4 regions of the Rhodococcus sp. 27YEA15 genome follow, and region 3 is predicted to be linked to each of the others. Evidence: riboswitches for the same ligand, from Rfam matches in the RefSeq annotation. Region 3 holds a riboswitch; each other region holds the start of a gene.

Region 1 (4,210 bases), on a different contig from region 3:
CGCCGGGGCCGCCGGAGCGAAGCTGATCATCGCTGCACCGGAAAATGGTGGTTTCACGCTGCAGGTGACGGAGAAGGAGGCGGTGTGAGTATTCGATTGCTCTTGGCCGACGACCAGGCGCTGGTCCGCGGCGCGTTGGCGGCACTACTCGATCTCGAACCCGACCTCGACGTCGTCGCCGAAGTGGGCCGTGGCGACGAAGTGGTTGCCGCTGCACTCGAATATCGACCGGATGTGGCGCTGTTGGACGTCGAGATGCCCGGCATGGACGGCATCACGGCCACTGCCGCACTTCGCGCCGCTGTTCCGGAAACCCGGGTCCTCATCGTCACCACCTTCGGTCGCCCGGGATTTCTTCGAAAGGCACTGCACGCCGGTGCCGGCGGGTTTGTGGTCAAGGACACGCCGGCTCGACAACTCGCCGACGCGGTCCGGCGTGTGCACGCCGGTCTTCGCGTCGTTGATCCGACGTTGGCCGCAGACAGCCTGACCAGTGGCGAGTCGCCTTTGACGGAACGTGAGAGCGATGTCCTGCGGGCGGCGCGGGACGGTGCGCCGGTGGCCGCCATCGCGGCGGCGTTGTTTCTGTCCGCCGGTACTGTTCGCAATCACCTGTCCGCTGCAATTGGCAAGACGGGCGCCTCGACGCGGGCCGAGGCCGTGAAGATCTCGGAATCCAACGGGTGGCTGTAGCCCACCATCATCCAGATCTACGACAAGTTGGACGTACTGGCAACTGTTTCGCAACCACATTTTTCGGCAAATTTGCCCGATTCACGCCAAGAGGGGACGAAATACCCTACGATAACCCGTGGCTGAGGGACGTTAGACCCCATCGCCGACGCCTCCGTAGCGGCACACTGGTTATGACGCAGTTATCCACAATGGAGACGTGCAATCGGGAGGGAAGTCTCATGCCGAATACATTCAATCGACGTTTGAACACATTGTTCGACACCTCCGAATTCCACGTCACCAATGCTGTCGTGGTTCGCGCAATGGCCGAACGTGGTTGCCGGATCTCCACGCCGTACCTTTCGCAACTGCGTACCGGCGTCCGTACCAACCCGTCACCGGAGATCGTTGCGGCACTCGCACACTTCTTCGGAGTTCACCCCGACTACTTCTACGGTCCGTCCGAAGCCCCGCGAGCCGTTTCCAGCGGTGGAGCCGATCTCACCGTCGTCGAGCAACTCCACAACGTCCGGCTGCGGAATCTGACGTCGCGAGTGGTGGACCTGTCCGAATCCTCGCAGGACCTACTCGTGGAAATGGCCGAGAACCTCCGAACGTCGGAGCGTCTGCCCAGAGTCCCACCGGACTCCAACTCCTACCTCTCCCGCGCCTGACACGGCCGTCGATTCACACCAGGACAGCGCACTTTTCCGCTGACACCCCGGTAGCCCTATGCTGGAGGGCGCAGCTGGTTCGCCCGGAACGGTCATGAGGAGCCCCGAAGACCGTTCCCGGCGTCGAAGCCTCGCCGGCACACGCCGACGAGGTGAGAGGGAACCCGGTGAAAATCCGGGACTGTCCCGCAGCGGTAAGCAGGAACGACCGCCGTCTACGCACTGGGCATTCGCCTGGGAAGCGACGGCCAGTAGGTTCGATCCACCCGATCGAGAGCCCGCGAGTCCGAAGACCTGCCGACTGTGTCGGGCACGCCGTGTCCGACGGTCCACCGCCTCGTGGAATGGGCGAGTAGATCTTCGTAAGGCTTCGTTCGCGGTGCAGGCAGCAATGCTCGACACCGTCGAAGCCTGGTGAGGTGTACCCGTCTACCGGCAGTGGCCATCAGTGCATTGGCAAACTGGAGAAACTCCGTGACAACACCTTTCGTCTCGACCGTGCTGGGCTCACCGCGCATCGGTCCCAATCGCGAACTCAAGCGGGCAACCGAAAGCTACTGGGCCGGCCGCGTCGACGCCGCCGCCCTGCAGCAGAGCGCCCGTGATCTCCGGCGGCGGGGCTTGGCCGCACAGCGTGAACAGGGCCTCGATTCCATCCCGGTCAACACGTTCTCGTTCTACGATCAGATCCTCGACACCGCAGTGCTTCTCGGCGCGCTGCCCGAGCGTGTCGCGTCGATCGCCGATCCGTTGGACCGGTACTTCGCGGCTGCCCGCGGCACCGACACCATCACACCTCTCGAGATGACCAAGTGGTTCGATACCAACTACCACTACCTCGTTCCCGAGATCTCGCCGTCGACCACCTTCGCACTCGACGCGTCGAAGGTGCTCACCGAACTCGCCGAGGCCACCGAAGCCGGCATCAACGCCCGACCCGTGGTCATCGGCCCGGTCACGTTCTTGCTGCTCTCGAAGGCGGTCGGCACCGACACTCCACTGCTCTCGCGTTTGAGTGAACTGCTCCCCCTCTACGCAGACCTGCTCGGCCAGTTGAAAGCAGCAGGCGCCGAATGGGTGCAGCTCGACGAACCCGCGCTGGTCGGTGACCGAACGGCAGCGGAGATCGAGCAGGCACGCGCTGCGTACGCCGAACTTTCGGCGCTGACCGATCGGCCGGCCATCTTGCTGGCGTCGTACTTCGGTTCACTCGGCGAGGCACTGCCCGCTCTCGCGTCCACCGACGTCGAAGGTATCGCGATCGATCTGGTCGCCGGTGACGATTGCATCGGATCCGTGCCGGATCTCAGCGGAAAGTTCGTCGTCGCCGGTGTCGTCGACGGACGCAACATCTGGCGCACCGACCTCGACGCCGCGCTGGCCACCCTGGGCGCACTGCTCGGTAGCGTCGACACGCTCGCGGTATCCACCTCGTGCTCGCTCCTGCACGTCCCGTACACCCTCGACGCTGAAACCGACGTCGACAAGGCGCTGCGGTCGTGGCTCGCGTTCGGCACCGAGAAGGTCAAGGAAGTCGTCACCCTGGCAACAGCTCTCACGCAGGGCCGCGAGTCGGTCGAGGACGAGTTCGCGCTCGCCCGCGCAGCCGCGTCCACCCGCCGCGACGATCGCCGCCTCAACGATGCCACGGTCCGCGGCCGCCTCGACGCCGTCCTGAACTCCGCGCTCGGCCGCGCCCCCGCCGCCGAGCGCCGGAAACTCCAGGCCGAGGTGCACGACCTGCCTGCACTGCCCACCACGACCATCGGTTCGTATCCACAGACCTCCCAGATCCGCGTTGCGCGTGCCGCACTGCGCACGGGTGAGATCGACCAGAGCGAGTACCTGCGCCGTATGCGCGCCGAGATCGCCGATGTGGTTGCACTGCAGGAGAAGCTGGACATCGACGTGCTGGTGCACGGTGAACCCGAGCGCAACGACATGGTCCAGTACTTCGCCGAGCAGTTGGAGGGTTTCTTCGCCACCACCAACGGCTGGGTACAGTCGTACGGAACCCGTTGCGTGCGTCCGCCGATCCTCTACGGTGACGTCTCGCGTCCGAACCCGATGACCGTCGACTGGATCACCTACGCCCAGTCGCTGACCGACAAGCCGGTCAAGGGCATGCTCACCGGTCCCGTCACGATCCTGGCGTGGTCGTTCGTTCGTGACGATCAGCCGTTGGCCGACTCCGCCAACCAGGTAGCACTCGCGATTCGGGACGAGACGGTCGATCTTCAGACCGCAGGCATCCGCATCATCCAGGTCGACGAGCCTGCCCTGCGCGAGCTGTTGCCGCTACGCGCCGCCGACCAGCCCACCTATCTCGACTGGTCTGTCGGTTCGTTCCGCCTGGCCACCTCTGGTGTCGCGGACTCCACCGCGATCCACACGCACCTGTGCTACTCCGAGTTCGGTGCGGTCATCGGTGCCATCGCCGGGCTCGACGCGGACGTCACGTCCATCGAAGCAGCACGTTCACATATGGAGGTGCTCGGCGACCTGAGTACCGTCGGTTTCGACCTGGGCGTCGGGCCGGGTGTCTACGACATCCACTCGCCGCGCGTTCCCGGCGTCGACGAGATCGCCGACTCACTGCGTGAGGCCCTCAAAGCCGTTCCGGTCGAGCGTCTCTGGGTGAACCCGGACTGCGGCCTCAAGACCCGCGGGCAGGTCGAGGTGGAAGCGTCGCTGCGCAACCTCGTCGAGGCCGCGAAACTGGTGCGCGCGGAACTCTAGCGGCAAAACCCCTGTGCGCCTTTTCGGTAGCGTCCACTACCGAAAAGGCGCACGAGGGTGTCAGTATCCGTCGTGCGCTGCACCCAGTACCACGACACCAAGCCGCGCCGGACTGTCGGTGC
Region 2 (4,210 bases), on a different contig from region 3:
GATACTGTCGGTAAAGCATCCAGACGAAGATCGGCGCACCGACCAGCGCGGTGACCACACCCACCGGCACCTCGGTCGACTGGGCGACCGACCGCGACGCAGTATCGGCAGCCACCATTGCCACCGCCCCTAACAGCGCCGCTGCCGGAAGCAGTCGGATCGCCCTGGTACCCACCATGAATCCCGCAAGGTGCGGAATCAGCAACCCGATGAATCCGATACCACCGGCAACACTGACAGCGGCTCCGGCAAGTACGGACACTGCCAGCAACGACAGCACCCGAAAACGGCGCACGTTCATACCGAGAGCCGCAGCGCCGTCGTCACCGGTCTGCAGCACGTCCATCCATTTGGCACTGAGCAACAGGGCAATACCGATCACCAGCAGGGTCAGCGTCGGAAACGTCAGTGTCGACCAGCGGGCGTCACCGAATCCACCCGCCAGCCAGTGCATCAGGCCGGTGATATGACGCTCGTCTGCCACGACGAGCATGACGAAGGTGATGAGGGCCGAAAATATCTGCCCCAGCGCCACACCCACCAAGATGATCGCCGTCGGCTGTGGATATCGGCCGCCGATGAGCAAGGCGAGGAAGAGCGGAATCATGGCGCCGACGAAAGCGGCCACCGGAATGGTGAAAACACCGAGTACACCTGATCCGATACCGAGAACGCTGACCAGCACAACCATGAACCCGGCGCCGGACGAGACACCGAGGAGGTACGGATCGGCCAGGGGATTTCGGGTGACGGCCTGCGCCACGGCGCCTGCCATGGCCAATGACGCGCCGACCACCGCGGCGGTGAGCGCGCGGGGCAGGCGGGAGTCGATCACAATCGACTCCCGCGCCGGTGTCCACCAGGTCTCGAAACTTCCCGGGAGCATGCGCGAGCCGACTATGGCCCACACGTCGCCGACCGGAATACGTACCGAGCCGAACGAGACTGCCAATCCCATCACCACAGCCAGAGCTACGGCAAGCCCCAGCAGTAGCGCCGAGTACCCGGACCGGGTGCGCATCACGGTGTCGTGACCACGCCCGGATGCAGCGCCGCTGCAATGGTTTGAGCCGACCGCACCAGACGGGGGCTCTCGAAGAAGTCGGAGAGCGGGACAACCACGAACCGATTCTGTTGAACGGCCGGAGTGGTAGCCATGACCGGGTGCGACTTGAGGAAATCGATCTTCTGCTCGGCGGACTCGTCGCCGTAGTCGAGGACGACTACCGCCTGCGGAGCGCGTTCACCGACAACTTCCCACGTGGTCTTGACGTATGGCCGCTCACCTTCGGAATAGATGTTCGATGCCCCGGCGTAGTCGCCTACCAACTGACCGACACCGACTCCACCGATCGTCGTCGGCACGTCCTTGCCGCCGTCGTAGAAGAAGGTCGGCACGACCGGGGTGTCGGCAACAGCAGCCTTCACCGCGTCAAGTCCGCCGACAACCTGCTCGGTTACCGCAGCAGCACCTTCCTCGACACCGAGAACTCGGCCCAACTGCGAGTAATCGTTCTCGAGCATCGAGATGTCCGGAAATCCCTTACCGCAATATTCGGAGAACAGAAAGGTATTGATTCCCCGCTCCGCGAACAGCTCTCGGGACCGGCCTTCCTTCTCTTGGAAGGCACTGCTCATGCCGCCCACGATCAGATCCGGGTCCAGATCGAGTATCTGTTCTGCAGTGGGGTACTCCTTGGCCAGGTTGGTGATCTTGGCGAACTGTTCTGCGGTTTCCGGCGTGGGAGTGGCATTGCCGTAACCCATTCCGACGATCCGATCCCCGACGCCCATCTCTATGAGTACCTCGGTGACGTGGTTGTTCATGGTGACGATGCGCTGTGGAGGTGCGTCGAAGGTTTCTTCACGATCACAGTTGGTGATCGTGACTGGTTGCGCGAAGGATTCGGTGGATGCCGAGTCCTGGGCCGCATCGCCCTTCGAACAACCGGCAGCGACGAGAGCGACCGCGAACAACGACACTGCGGCGCGAACTGGGGTGAATTTCGGTGACACGAGGACCTCGAAAGGGGGCTCAGAGCCACGAAGGAGAACCCGGCGAACTCTCGGGCCCACATACCGTCACGGGCCAGAGCTCCCGCTGGACTTCCGTTTCGTAGACCACGACGAATGGGATGTCGCACACCACCCGGCGGGTAATCGGGCTCGTCCGCACCCGGCGAATACCGAGTGCCGACCTACCGTTGCGGGTCAGCGCCGGATTCGGACCGGCTTCCCCCACACGCGTGGCTTGCAAGTGCTTGAAAGCAGTATGCACGACGCTTCCGGAAGAAGACCAAACGACCACTACAGTCGACCTCGAACCGAACCGTCACCACACCGGAGTTGATCAATGACACGCTGGGCCCATATCGTCGTAGCTCGAAAATGGTGGGTTCTGTCCCTCGCGGTTCTGATAGTTCTCATCAGCGGTGTGTGGGGCCTGGGAGTGTTCGGCAAACTCGGTCAAGGCGGATTCATCGATCCGGGTAGCGACTCCGCGAAGGTCGCGAACATCATCGAGGACAACCTCGGACCGCAGACCCCGGACATCATCGCTCTCTACACCCCGTCCGACGGCGGCAGCCTCGACGACATCGGTCCGGCGGTGAACACCGTCATCGACGCGTTTGAGGCCGACGTACCGACGGCAGCGGTGAAGTCCTACTGGACTGCCGACGCCACCACCCGCGCAAACCTGCTCTCGCACGACGGACGAACCGGCGCCGTCGCCATCACCTTGGCACCGGACTCGGGCGTCACCGCTGCGGGCTTCGCCGATGTGCTCACCACCCTCGACGTGCCAGGAGCCGATGCGCAATTCGCGGGCAACACCGTGGTAGGCATTGCGTTCAACACCAAACTCGAACAGGATCTGGTGGTCGCCGAGGCCATCGCCATCCCGATCACATTGGTGTTGCTGGTGTTCATCTTCGGTGGGATCGTCGCGGCGGCGGTCCCGGTATTCGTCGGAATCCTCAGCGTTCTCAGTGCTCTCGCAGTGCTTCGGCTCCTGACGTTGTTGACCGAGGTGTCGTCGTTCTCGATCAACGTCGCCTCCTTGCTGGGCTTGGGACTGGCCATCGACTACGGACTGTTCGTCGTCGGCCGTTTCCGTGAGGAATTGAATGCGGGGTCGGAACCGGGTGCTGCTGCGAGACGAACCCTTCTCACCGCGGGTCGAACAGTCATGTTCTCCGGATTACTTCTCATCTGCGCGTTCAGCGGCATGCTCGTCTTTCCCCAAGAGGTCATCAAGTCCCTGGGCTTCGGAGCCATCGCAGCAGTGCTCAGCGCGGCAGTCCTCTCGCTCACCGCTGTTCCGGCTTTGTTGGCCGTCCTCGGCCATCGCATCAATGCCTGGACCTGGCGCAAGGATGCCGCCCAACGCGGTGAGGAACGCTCACAACGGTTCTGGGGTCGAGTCGCTTCCTGGGTGATGAAACGCCCCGTCGCCGTCTCCGTCACCATCGTCGCCATTCTTCTGGTAATGGCGTCGCCGCTTCTCGGTGCACGCCTGGGCGAACTCTCGTACACCGCTCTACCGGACAATGATCCAGCTCGTATCGCGACGGACACCCTTGTCAACGACTTTCCGCAGACCGGCAACGGGGCCACGCTGATCTTGCAGGCAGAAGGTGCCTCGACGCTCAATCCTGCCGAAGGCGCGGCGATAGCCGAAGCCGCCGGACAGGTGGACGGTATCGGCCAGGCAATCGTGGTCGCCAGTACGGCCAAACTGGTGGCCGTCCAGGCTTTCTACAGTGAAGGCTCCACTCCGGAGTCGCAGAGCGCCGCAGTCACCGATCTGCGGGCCATCTCGGCTCCGGACGGAACCCGACTCCTGGTCGGCGGCGGTCAGGCAATGATCGACGACGGCAACAACGCCGTCTTGCACTGGCTGCCTGTCATGGTTCTCATCATGGTGGGCTCGACGTTGATCTTGTTGTTCCTCGCGTTCGGTTCCGTGGTGTTGCCCATCAAGGCCGTGCTGATGGCAGCTCTGAGTCTGGCCACCACATTCGGCGTCCTGACGTTCGTCTTCCAGGACGGTCACGGAGTGCAATTGCTCGGTGTCAGTCAGACACCGCTTGAGGCGACGTTCGTCGTACTGATCCTGGCAGTCGTCTTCGGGTTGTCCACGGACTACGAAGTCTTCCTGATGTCACGCATGGTCGAAGCGAAAAACGGTGGTGCGACCACGGAAGAG
Region 3 (4,210 bases):
AGCCGGACCTACCGCCGGACCGGGAATCACCATCCGACCCTCGGTGTCGAGTACCAGCAGGACGACTACTCGTTGACCGACGAGTACTTCGGGAAGATGGGTCTCCAGGTCAGGTACTTCCTGCCGCCCGGCGGTGTCGCCCCGCTCGCGTTCTACTTCCGCGGCGATCTGCTCAGCGACTACACCGACCTGCAGCTCATCGGCACGATCAGCGTGATGGAGACCTTCCAGAGGATCTATCGGCCGGAGATCTACAACGCGAACTCGCCCGCCGCTCGGATCTACCGACCGACCCTGGATCAGCCGGACTACTCGCCTACCCCGATCGTCTACGACCGCGTCGAACGCGGTCAGCTGGCAACCAAGCAGGGCAAGTACGCGGAAGACCACTTTGTGAAGCCCCACCGCGAGCTACTCGAACAGTGGGCCGCCCGCTTCCCTGTTCTCGTCGGATGATCACCGGAGGAAGGTCGACCATGAACCAGATCATGCCCACGTCCACCGTCGGCAGCCTGCCCAAGCCCTCGTGGCTCGCCCGGCCTGAAACTCTCTGGGCGCCCTGGAAGTTGCAGGGCGATGAGTTGGTCGAAGGCAAGCAAGATGCACTGCGCATCGCCGCCAAGGAACAGAGCGATCGCGGTATCGACATCGTCAGCGACGGAGAGCAGACCCGTCAGCACTTCGTGACGACGTTCATCGAGCATCTCGACGGGGTCGACTTCGAGCAGCGCGAGACGGTTCGGATCCGCAATCGTTACGACGCGAGTGTGCCTACCGTGGTCGGCGCAGTGAGCCGCTCCAAGCCGGTCTTCGTCGACGACGCGAGATTCCTCCGGCAGCAGACCGATCAGCCGATCAAGTGGGCACTCCCCGGCCCCATGACGATGATCGACACGCTGTACGACGGCCACTACAAGAGCCGCGAGAAGCTGGCGTGGGAGTTCGCGACGATCCTCAACCAGGAGGCACGAGACCTGGAGGCTGCGGGGGTCGACATCATCCAGTTCGACGAGCCAGCGTTCAACGTCTACTTCGATGAGATGAAGGACTGGGGCGTGGCGACGTTGGAAAGGGCAACAGAGGGATTACGTGCGGAGACCGCAGTACACATCTGCTACGGCTACGGGATCAAGGCGAACACCGACTGGAAGGCCACCCTCGGCTCGGAGTGGCGACAGTACGAGGAGTCGTTCCCCCTCCTACAGCAGTCCAGCATCGGCATCATCTCGCTGGAATGCCACAACTCCCATGTCCCGATCGACCTCGTCGAACTCGTCCGGGGCAAGAAGGTCATGATCGGTGCCATCGACGTGGCGAACGGGAAGATCGAGACTCCGGAGGAAGTCGCCGACACCATCCGGAACACTCTCAGGTTCGTCGACGCGGACAAGCTTCTGCCGAGCACGAACTGCGGCATGGCGCCCTTCCCCCGGGACATCGCACTGGCGAAGTTAAGCGCGCTCAGCGCGGGTACGCGCATCGTTCGTGAGGAGCTATCGGCCGCGAAGCCTTAACCTATTGGGGCCGCATCTCACCGATTAAGAACAATGTTTGATGCGAGATGCTGGGTATGTGCTGCGCGCCGATGAGAGCATTTGATCGGCAAACCGGACTTTCCACGTATGGACCCTCGGCAAAGACGATGTGACGTCAGCTATGGGATCCGAAGGAGATGATGATGGCGTGGTGGTCGGTGAATGCCATCAGGATTGATTTTTTGAAGAACTGGACTGAGCGGCGGACCCCGACCCTCAGGAATCAGAAAGCACCGAATGCCCCATCAAGAAGTGGCGTGCCTCTACTCCCGGATCATCATTGATTTAGCGGGTGCTAAGTTTCCTCGTGCAGGGAACACCGGTGTGAATCCGGGGCTGTCCCGCAACTGTCACCGAGTAGCAGACCTTCAATGCACTGGCCACGACCTCCCTGGGTTGGAAGGCCGAAGGCGAGTGTTGATCCGGAAGCCAGGACACCTGCACCCCAACAGGTTCACGTCACGAGGATGAATAATGCGAGCGCTCACTCGCCGCGATCGGCTCACCGCCGAGCGGCTACCCAGTCATACCCCCAACCAGTCACCGAACGCACGCAGGTTGGGGTGCAAGATCGTCACCACCGCGATCCTGGTCTCCGCGCTCGTCATCGGCGGATGTTCATCGAATGGGGACACCGGTTCCACGGGATCTTCCTCGCAGGCCAGTGCTCTGCGCGCCGATGGAGACGGCATTCTCACGATCTACAACTCCTACAAGATCGCGGGGCTCGATCCAGCGGGGACGGGAACCAACTGGCTCTTCGACTGGGGTGTCGCAGAGAACCTGCTCCAGGTCACCGACACCGGCGAGATCAAGCCTTGGCTCGCGGAGGATGTTTCGCGTGACGGTGACACCCGATGGGTGGTTTCCTTGCGTGACGGTGTGACGTTCCAGAACGGGAACCCAGTAGATGCTCAGGCCGTTGCGGCTGCACTGACCAGGCAGATCAGTAAGTCCACCGCTGCGCAGGTCTACCTCGATCCGGCCACGGTGGTCACCGCCGAAGGCGGCAAGGTCGTGCTCACCACGCCGGAGCCGAACGCTATGGTTCCAGCGGCGCTGGCCGCTCGCGACAATTCGCTGCAGATCTACGACGTTGCCATCATGGACGCAGCCGGCGGCGATTCCACCAAAATCGTCGGCGCCGGCGCGTACTCCGGCCCCTATTCGATTACCGAGTGGAGCCCCGAGAATCTCGTTCTGGCGCCGTTCGCGAAGCACTGGGAAGGGACCCCGCCGCTGCAAGGCGTGCACGTGAAGGTTGTCGCGGACGAGCAGGCTCGATTAGCCGGCGTCCAGAGCGGCGAAGCCGACATGGCGTTCTACCCATCCACTTCAGCGAAGTTGGAACTGCAGTCGAACCCGGATATCAGTGTGTTGTCCTCGAAGTTGGCGTTGCAGTCGTTGCTGGTCGAGATGAACCTCAAGTCGGGGATCTTCACCGATACCGACGTCCGGAAGGCTTTCACCTCGGCGATCGATTACCAGGGAATCGCAGATGGTGTGGGCAACGGTCAGTTCGAAGCTGCTACCGGGTTGTATCCCGATGCGATGGATTTCGCAGTCGACAATCAGCATTTCGACCTACCGGCGGCGAAAGCGCTCCTCGACGGGGCTGGCTGGGTTCCCGGTGAGGGCGGCCTCCGTGAGAAGAACGGTCAGAAGCTGGTCGTACGATTCGTCACCCAAGCTCAGGGGCCCGAGACCAATGACGTCGCTATCGCGATGAAGGATCAGGTGGCCAAGGCGGGCTTCGATCTGCAGATCGACAATGCCGAGGACTCCGCAGCAGTGAAGAAAAATGCTGAGGGCTGGGAGGCATCGGTGGCGCTGAGTGGTTCGCTCTCTGGCACAGCTGATCCGATTCAGCCGTACCTGGTGCGTTGGACGACCGGCGGCTCCTCCAACGCGCAGGGCATAGCGAATCCCGTCATCGACGAGATCGGCGCGAAACTGCGTACCGAGTTCGACGATCAGGCCCGCAACAACCTCCTCGAACAGGCACAGGGCATTCTCGTCGAGGATCAGGCGTATGTCGTCGCCGGCACCTACAAGTACTTCACCGTTGTGACCGGACCCGAGTGGGCCGACTACCAGGTGTCGAGTGTTCGTCGGCACATCACGAGCACTACCGGACAGTAGCGACGGTCCCTTCGATGCGAGTTCTCGTACTCGTACGGCGCCGGGCGACGGAAGCGTTGATCACCTTGTTGGGCGCCAGTGTTCTGATCTGGTGCCTGCTTCCGCTTGCTCCTGGAGACCCTGCGCGAATGATCCTTGTCGCGCAGGGTATTCCGGAGCCCAATCCAGCTCAACTAGCTGAACTCAGTGAGCGCCTTCACCTGGACTCTCCTTTGTTCTCGCAGTATCTGCATTGGTTGTGGAATTGCCTTCGTGGCGATTTCGGGTATTCGTTCGCCTCCGGCCGACCTGTGGGCGACGAGTTCCTCTCGCGGTTACCGGCCAGTTTGCGGCTTGCACTGGTGGCGTTGGTGATTGCGGTGCTCTTGACGGTGGTCCTCGGAGTCGTCGGAGCATACTGCCGCGGCCGGTGGCCTGATTACGCCGCGCAGGGCTTCGCGTTGCTCTCGGCATCTATTCCCGGTTTCGTGGTGGCTTTGCTGTTGATTCAGGTGTTCGTCATCGATCTCGGGTACGGCAAAGCCGTCCTCGAT
Region 4 (4,210 bases), on a different contig from region 3:
CTCCGTCGGCGTTCGCCACACCGCTCATGAGGTCCACCGAGACAGATCTACTGCTGGCGCTGGGCGAAGGCAACAAGGCGGCAGCCCTCGCCGAGCGCATCGTCGATCCCGCGTCCAACCCGTGGACGTTGACGTCGGTCGCTCGACTCCGTCAACGAACCGGCCACCCCGAGGCCGCCATCGCACTATGCCACCAATTCGACTGGGCACGTGATTCGTATCCGCGCGCGCACATGGAAACCCTACTCGTCCAAGCAGTTGCACACGACGCGCTGGGAGAGCAGCGATACGCGACCGACGCCTGGTCCAAAGCGTGCAGCATCGCCGACCAGACGGGACTACTCCGGCCGTTCTCGACCATTACCGCAGCGGACGTCGACCGCCTGGAATCAGCAGCGAAAACCGACTCGCCCGCGCTCGCCGAATTTCGGAACTCCCTTCACCGGGAACCTTTCCCACCATCGGTGCACATAGTCTCTCTGACCGAGCGCGAACGCACCGTGCTGGCACTGCTGTCGCTGGGGCTGGGGTCGGCGGCGATGGCCGACAAACTCTTCGTATCCGTCAACACCGTCAAGACCCAACTCCGGACCATGTACCGAAAGCTCGACGCGCACAACAAGAACGAGGCCATTGCCAACGCGCGGGAACTGCGCTTGCTCTGAAACGAACACCACTCAGGATCGACGGTGTTCGACGAGTAAATCCGTCACAGCGGCGCGGTAAGACTCCGGCTGATCGTCGTGAACGAGATGTCCGGCGTCGGCGATACGCACGTAGCGAGTGCCGGGTCGCCGTGCCATCTCCTGCATCTGCCCCGGCGGGGTGATCGTGAACTCGCCCTCGACGAGCAGTGCGGGAACCGACACCGCGTTCCACTGATCCCAGAAATGTCGGATACCCCATTCCTCGGAGATGTCGCGGAAAGTGGAGACATCTCCGTGCAGGTACCAGCCGTCGTCGCGGCGTTCGAACGAGTCGAGAAAATACTGCCCGGCCACCGGGCCGAAGAAATCGGTCACGGCGTCCGCCGATGCAAACGGTTGCGGCCACGCCGCCACCATCTGCGCCCAATCCGCAGCGGTGCGCCCCCGAAAGTCGGGGGCCATGTCCTCGAGCACCAACGCCGTCACCTTGTCCGGGTGTGCAGCCGCGAAGCACCAGGCGTGCAGCGCACCCATCGAGTGCCCGATCACGATCATCGGCTCGCCGATCTCCGCGACGGCGGACGTAAGATCCTCGACGAACGCTTCCGTGGTCAGTTCGGCCGGTGCCGGTCGTGCGTGGCCGGCCGCGTCGAAGGTGTAGACGTGACCGAACTGCCGAATCCACGGGACGTGCCGACGCCAGGTGCGGGCACTGCCCATCAGTCCGTGCAACAACAGAATCGGCCTGCCGCTCCCACCTTCGTCATGCAACACGAGTGTCACCGTACGCGCGCAGGACACACAGGTAATGTCGATTCCATGGCAGTCGTGAAGATCAATGCAATCGAAGTTCCCGAGGGTGCAGGCCCCGAATTGGAGAAGCGGTTCGGAGCGCGTGCTCACGCCGTGGAGAACTCTCCCGGATTCCTCGGATTCCAACTCCTTCGCCCCACCGCCGGTGAGAGCCGCTACTTCGTGGTGACGCAGTGGGAGTCCGAGCAGGCATTCGCCGACTGGCGTGACGGCCCCGCTCGTGAAGCTCATGCAGGCGAACGCGCGAAGCCGGTAGCCTCGGGCGCATCGCTGCTCGAGTTCGAAGTTGTCCTGGACGTGGCAGCAAAGAGCTGATCCGGTCGAGGATTGTGCTCGCGTTGCGAGCACAATCCTCCTCACGCGTTGACACGAGCGGGCCGTAGTGCCAAAGTTCGCTTGTTAACGCGATGGTTCGACAGGAATCCGGTGCAAGCCCGGAGCGGTCGCGCCACTGTAATTCTGGGCGTCCCGCACGCCCAGACAGCCAGATACTTCGGCCATCGCATGGACCTAGGGGACGCGAAAATCCCAGGAGGCTTCGATGGCTCTCGCCTATTCTCCCGATTCGTCGATCGACTCGGCTCGACTCGCTTGGATCGCCGCAGCCGTGGTGCTGCTCTCGATGCTCGCGCTCTACGTGGTCGGATTCGACCAGGGCGCGATATCTCGTACCGGCATGTACATGCATGAACTCATGCACGACGGACGCCACCTGATGGGCCTGCCGTGCCACTAGTCGACAATTTCACGAAGCTTCTCATTCGTGGTTTGTTGGCCGGTTTGATCGCAGGCATCCTTGCCGGCGGTGTCGCGTTCGTGCTCGGTGAGCCGCACGTCAATGCCGCCATCGCGATCGAAGAGGCCGACAGTGCTGCCGACGGATCCGCCGGTCACACCCACGGTGACGAAGAAGCCCCGCTAGTCAGTCGCGACGGCCAACGTGGCGGCCTGTTCCTGGCCACCTCGCTGGCCGGGCTCGCGCTGGGAGCGATCTTCGCCGTCGTCGCCCACTACGGTCGTCGAATCACCACAATGTCTGGACCGCTACTGGCGATCATCATCGCCGTCGGAGGCTGGTTGGCCATCGAGGCCGTACCGTTCTTCAAGTACCCGGCCAATCCTCCGGCCGTCGGTGATCCCGACACCATCAACCAGCGAACCCTCTTGTGGCTCGCTGCCGTGATCCTCGGACTGCTGGCCGTCACCGCTGCCGCAGCTGCCGCGAAAGCCGTCGCCGGACACGAGTTCCTGTCCGTGCGCATCGCCGCTCCGGTCGCAGCTTTCCTGGTGATCGTCGCGATCGGATACATCTCACTTCCCGGCGTCAACGAGGTGGGCTCCGACTTCCCGGCCACCCTGCTCTGGGAGTTCCGACTCTCGTCCCTCGCCACCCAGGCAACGCTCTGGCTGGTGCTGGGGTTGGCCTTCGCTTTCCTGACCGACCGGGCCACCAAGAACTCCGAGATCGCTCGCAAGTTCGCGGTCCGCTGACCCGTTTGCTGTGCGCCTTTGTCAACCCTCGGGGGTTGACAAAGGCGCACAGCAGTTTTTAGGTCAGGTGATGTACTTCCTGAAGTCCGTAGACCGGGGTCGGGATCCCCTCGTAACGGGCCTTCAACTGCAGGGCCAGGTACAGCGAGTAATGGCGCGACTGATGCAGATTTCCGCCGTGGAACCACAGCGCTTCCTGCTGCGTCGGCTTCCACATGTTGCGCTGCTCACCCTCCCACGGCCCCGGATCCTTGGTCGTGTCCGAGCCGAGGCCCCACACCTTGCCGACCTTGTCGGCGGTGTCCTGACCTATCAGATCTGCCACCCACCCGTTCATAGAGCCGTAACCGGTTGCGTAGACCACCACGTCGGCAGGCAGTTCCGTGCCGTCTTCGAGGATCACGCTGTTCTCGGTGAGTTCACGGATGTTGCCGTGGGCAAGCTTGATGTCACCGTTGGCAACGAGTTCGGCTGCACCGACGTCGATGTAGTAGCCCGACCCGCGTCGTAGGTACTTCATGAACAAGCCCGAGCCGTCGTCGCCCCAGTCGTGGTCGAAGCCGGCCTTCTCGAGACGATCGTAGAAGTCCTTGTCGCGCTCGCGGATGGCGTCGTAGACGGGGATCTGGAATTCGTGCATGATCCGATACGGCAGCGAACCGAAGGTCAGATCCGCCTTGTGCGTGGTCATCCCGGCGGCCAGTGCGCGCTCCGAGTACAGATCGCCCAGACCGAGGTCCATGAGGGAATCCGACTTCACGATGTGCGTCGAGCTGCGCTGCACCATCGTGACGTCGACGCCGTTCTCCCACAGGGCGCCGCAGATGTCGTGCGAGGAGTTGTTCGCGCCGATGACGACGACCTTCTTGCCCACGTACTGATCCGGGCCGGGGTGCTTGCTCGAGTGGTGCTGATCGCCGAGGAACTTGTCCTGACCGGGGAACGTCGGGACGTTCGCCTTGCCGGACATGCCGGTCGCCATCACCAACTGCTTGGGACGCAACGTCAACTGCTCGCCGTTACGGTTGACCTCGACGGTCCATTCCTGCGTCTTCTCGTCGAACGACGCGGAGGTGCAGGTGGTGGAGCTCCAGTACGGAACCTCCATGACCTTGGTGTACATCTCGAGCCAGTCGCCGATCTTGTCCTTGGGAGCGAACACCGGCCAGTTCTCGGGGAAGGGCATGTACGGCAGGTGGTCGTACCAGACCGGGTCGTGCAGGCACAGGGACTTGTAGCGGCCACGCCACTGATCACCG

Evidence for each region. A riboswitch is a leader RNA that binds a small molecule or an ion and turns the genes downstream of it on or off. The one in region 3 is predicted to bind cobalamin.
Region 1: it holds a riboswitch for cobalamin, as region 3 does, so the genes downstream of both, metE (5-methyltetrahydropteroyltriglutamate--homocysteine S-methyltransferase) here and ABH922_RS28175 (ABC transporter substrate-binding protein) in region 3, are expected to answer to the same signal.
Region 2: it holds a riboswitch for cobalamin, as region 3 does, so the genes downstream of both, ABH922_RS15540 (ABC transporter substrate-binding protein) here and ABH922_RS28175 (ABC transporter substrate-binding protein) in region 3, are expected to answer to the same signal.
Region 4: it holds a riboswitch for cobalamin, as region 3 does, so the genes downstream of both, ABH922_RS00745 (CbtB domain-containing protein) here and ABH922_RS28175 (ABC transporter substrate-binding protein) in region 3, are expected to answer to the same signal.

Annotation. Positions count from the first base shown of each region.
Region 1 covers NZ_JBMHHW010000001.1:527,559-531,768, reverse strand. The annotation lists gene ABH922_RS02460 (sensor histidine kinase) at 1-88, shown strand, start outside; gene ABH922_RS02455 (response regulator) at 85-693, shown strand; gene ABH922_RS02450 (helix-turn-helix domain-containing protein) at 915-1,349, shown strand; cobalamin riboswitch at 1,468-1,665, shown strand; gene metE (5-methyltetrahydropteroyltriglutamate--homocysteine S-methyltransferase) at 1,824-4,088, shown strand; gene ABH922_RS02440 (cupin domain-containing protein) at 4,149-4,210, opposite strand, start outside.
Region 2 covers NZ_JBMHHW010000001.1:3,276,045-3,280,254, forward strand. The annotation lists gene ABH922_RS15535 (FecCD family ABC transporter permease) at 1-1,021, opposite strand, end outside; gene ABH922_RS15540 (ABC transporter substrate-binding protein) at 1,021-2,016, opposite strand; cobalamin riboswitch at 2,135-2,305, opposite strand; gene ABH922_RS15545 (MMPL family transporter) at 2,354-4,210, shown strand, end outside.
Region 3 covers NZ_JBMHHW010000002.1:676,840-681,049, reverse strand. The annotation lists gene ABH922_RS28185 (putative oxygenase MesX) at 1-456, shown strand, start outside; gene ABH922_RS28180 (methionine synthase) at 477-1,514, shown strand; cobalamin riboswitch at 1,811-1,995, shown strand; gene ABH922_RS28175 (ABC transporter substrate-binding protein) at 2,010-3,677, shown strand; gene ABH922_RS28170 (ABC transporter permease) at 3,692-4,210, shown strand, end outside.
Region 4 covers NZ_JBMHHW010000001.1:160,788-164,997, reverse strand. The annotation lists gene ABH922_RS00760 (LuxR C-terminal-related transcriptional regulator) at 1-665, shown strand, start outside; gene ABH922_RS00755 (alpha/beta fold hydrolase) at 678-1,421, opposite strand; gene mhuD (mycobilin-forming heme oxygenase MhuD) at 1,467-1,775, shown strand; cobalamin riboswitch at 1,852-1,976, shown strand; gene ABH922_RS00745 (CbtB domain-containing protein) at 2,002-2,196, shown strand; gene ABH922_RS00740 (CbtA family protein) at 2,187-2,951, shown strand; gene ABH922_RS00735 (NAD(P)-binding domain-containing protein) at 3,010-4,210, opposite strand, start outside.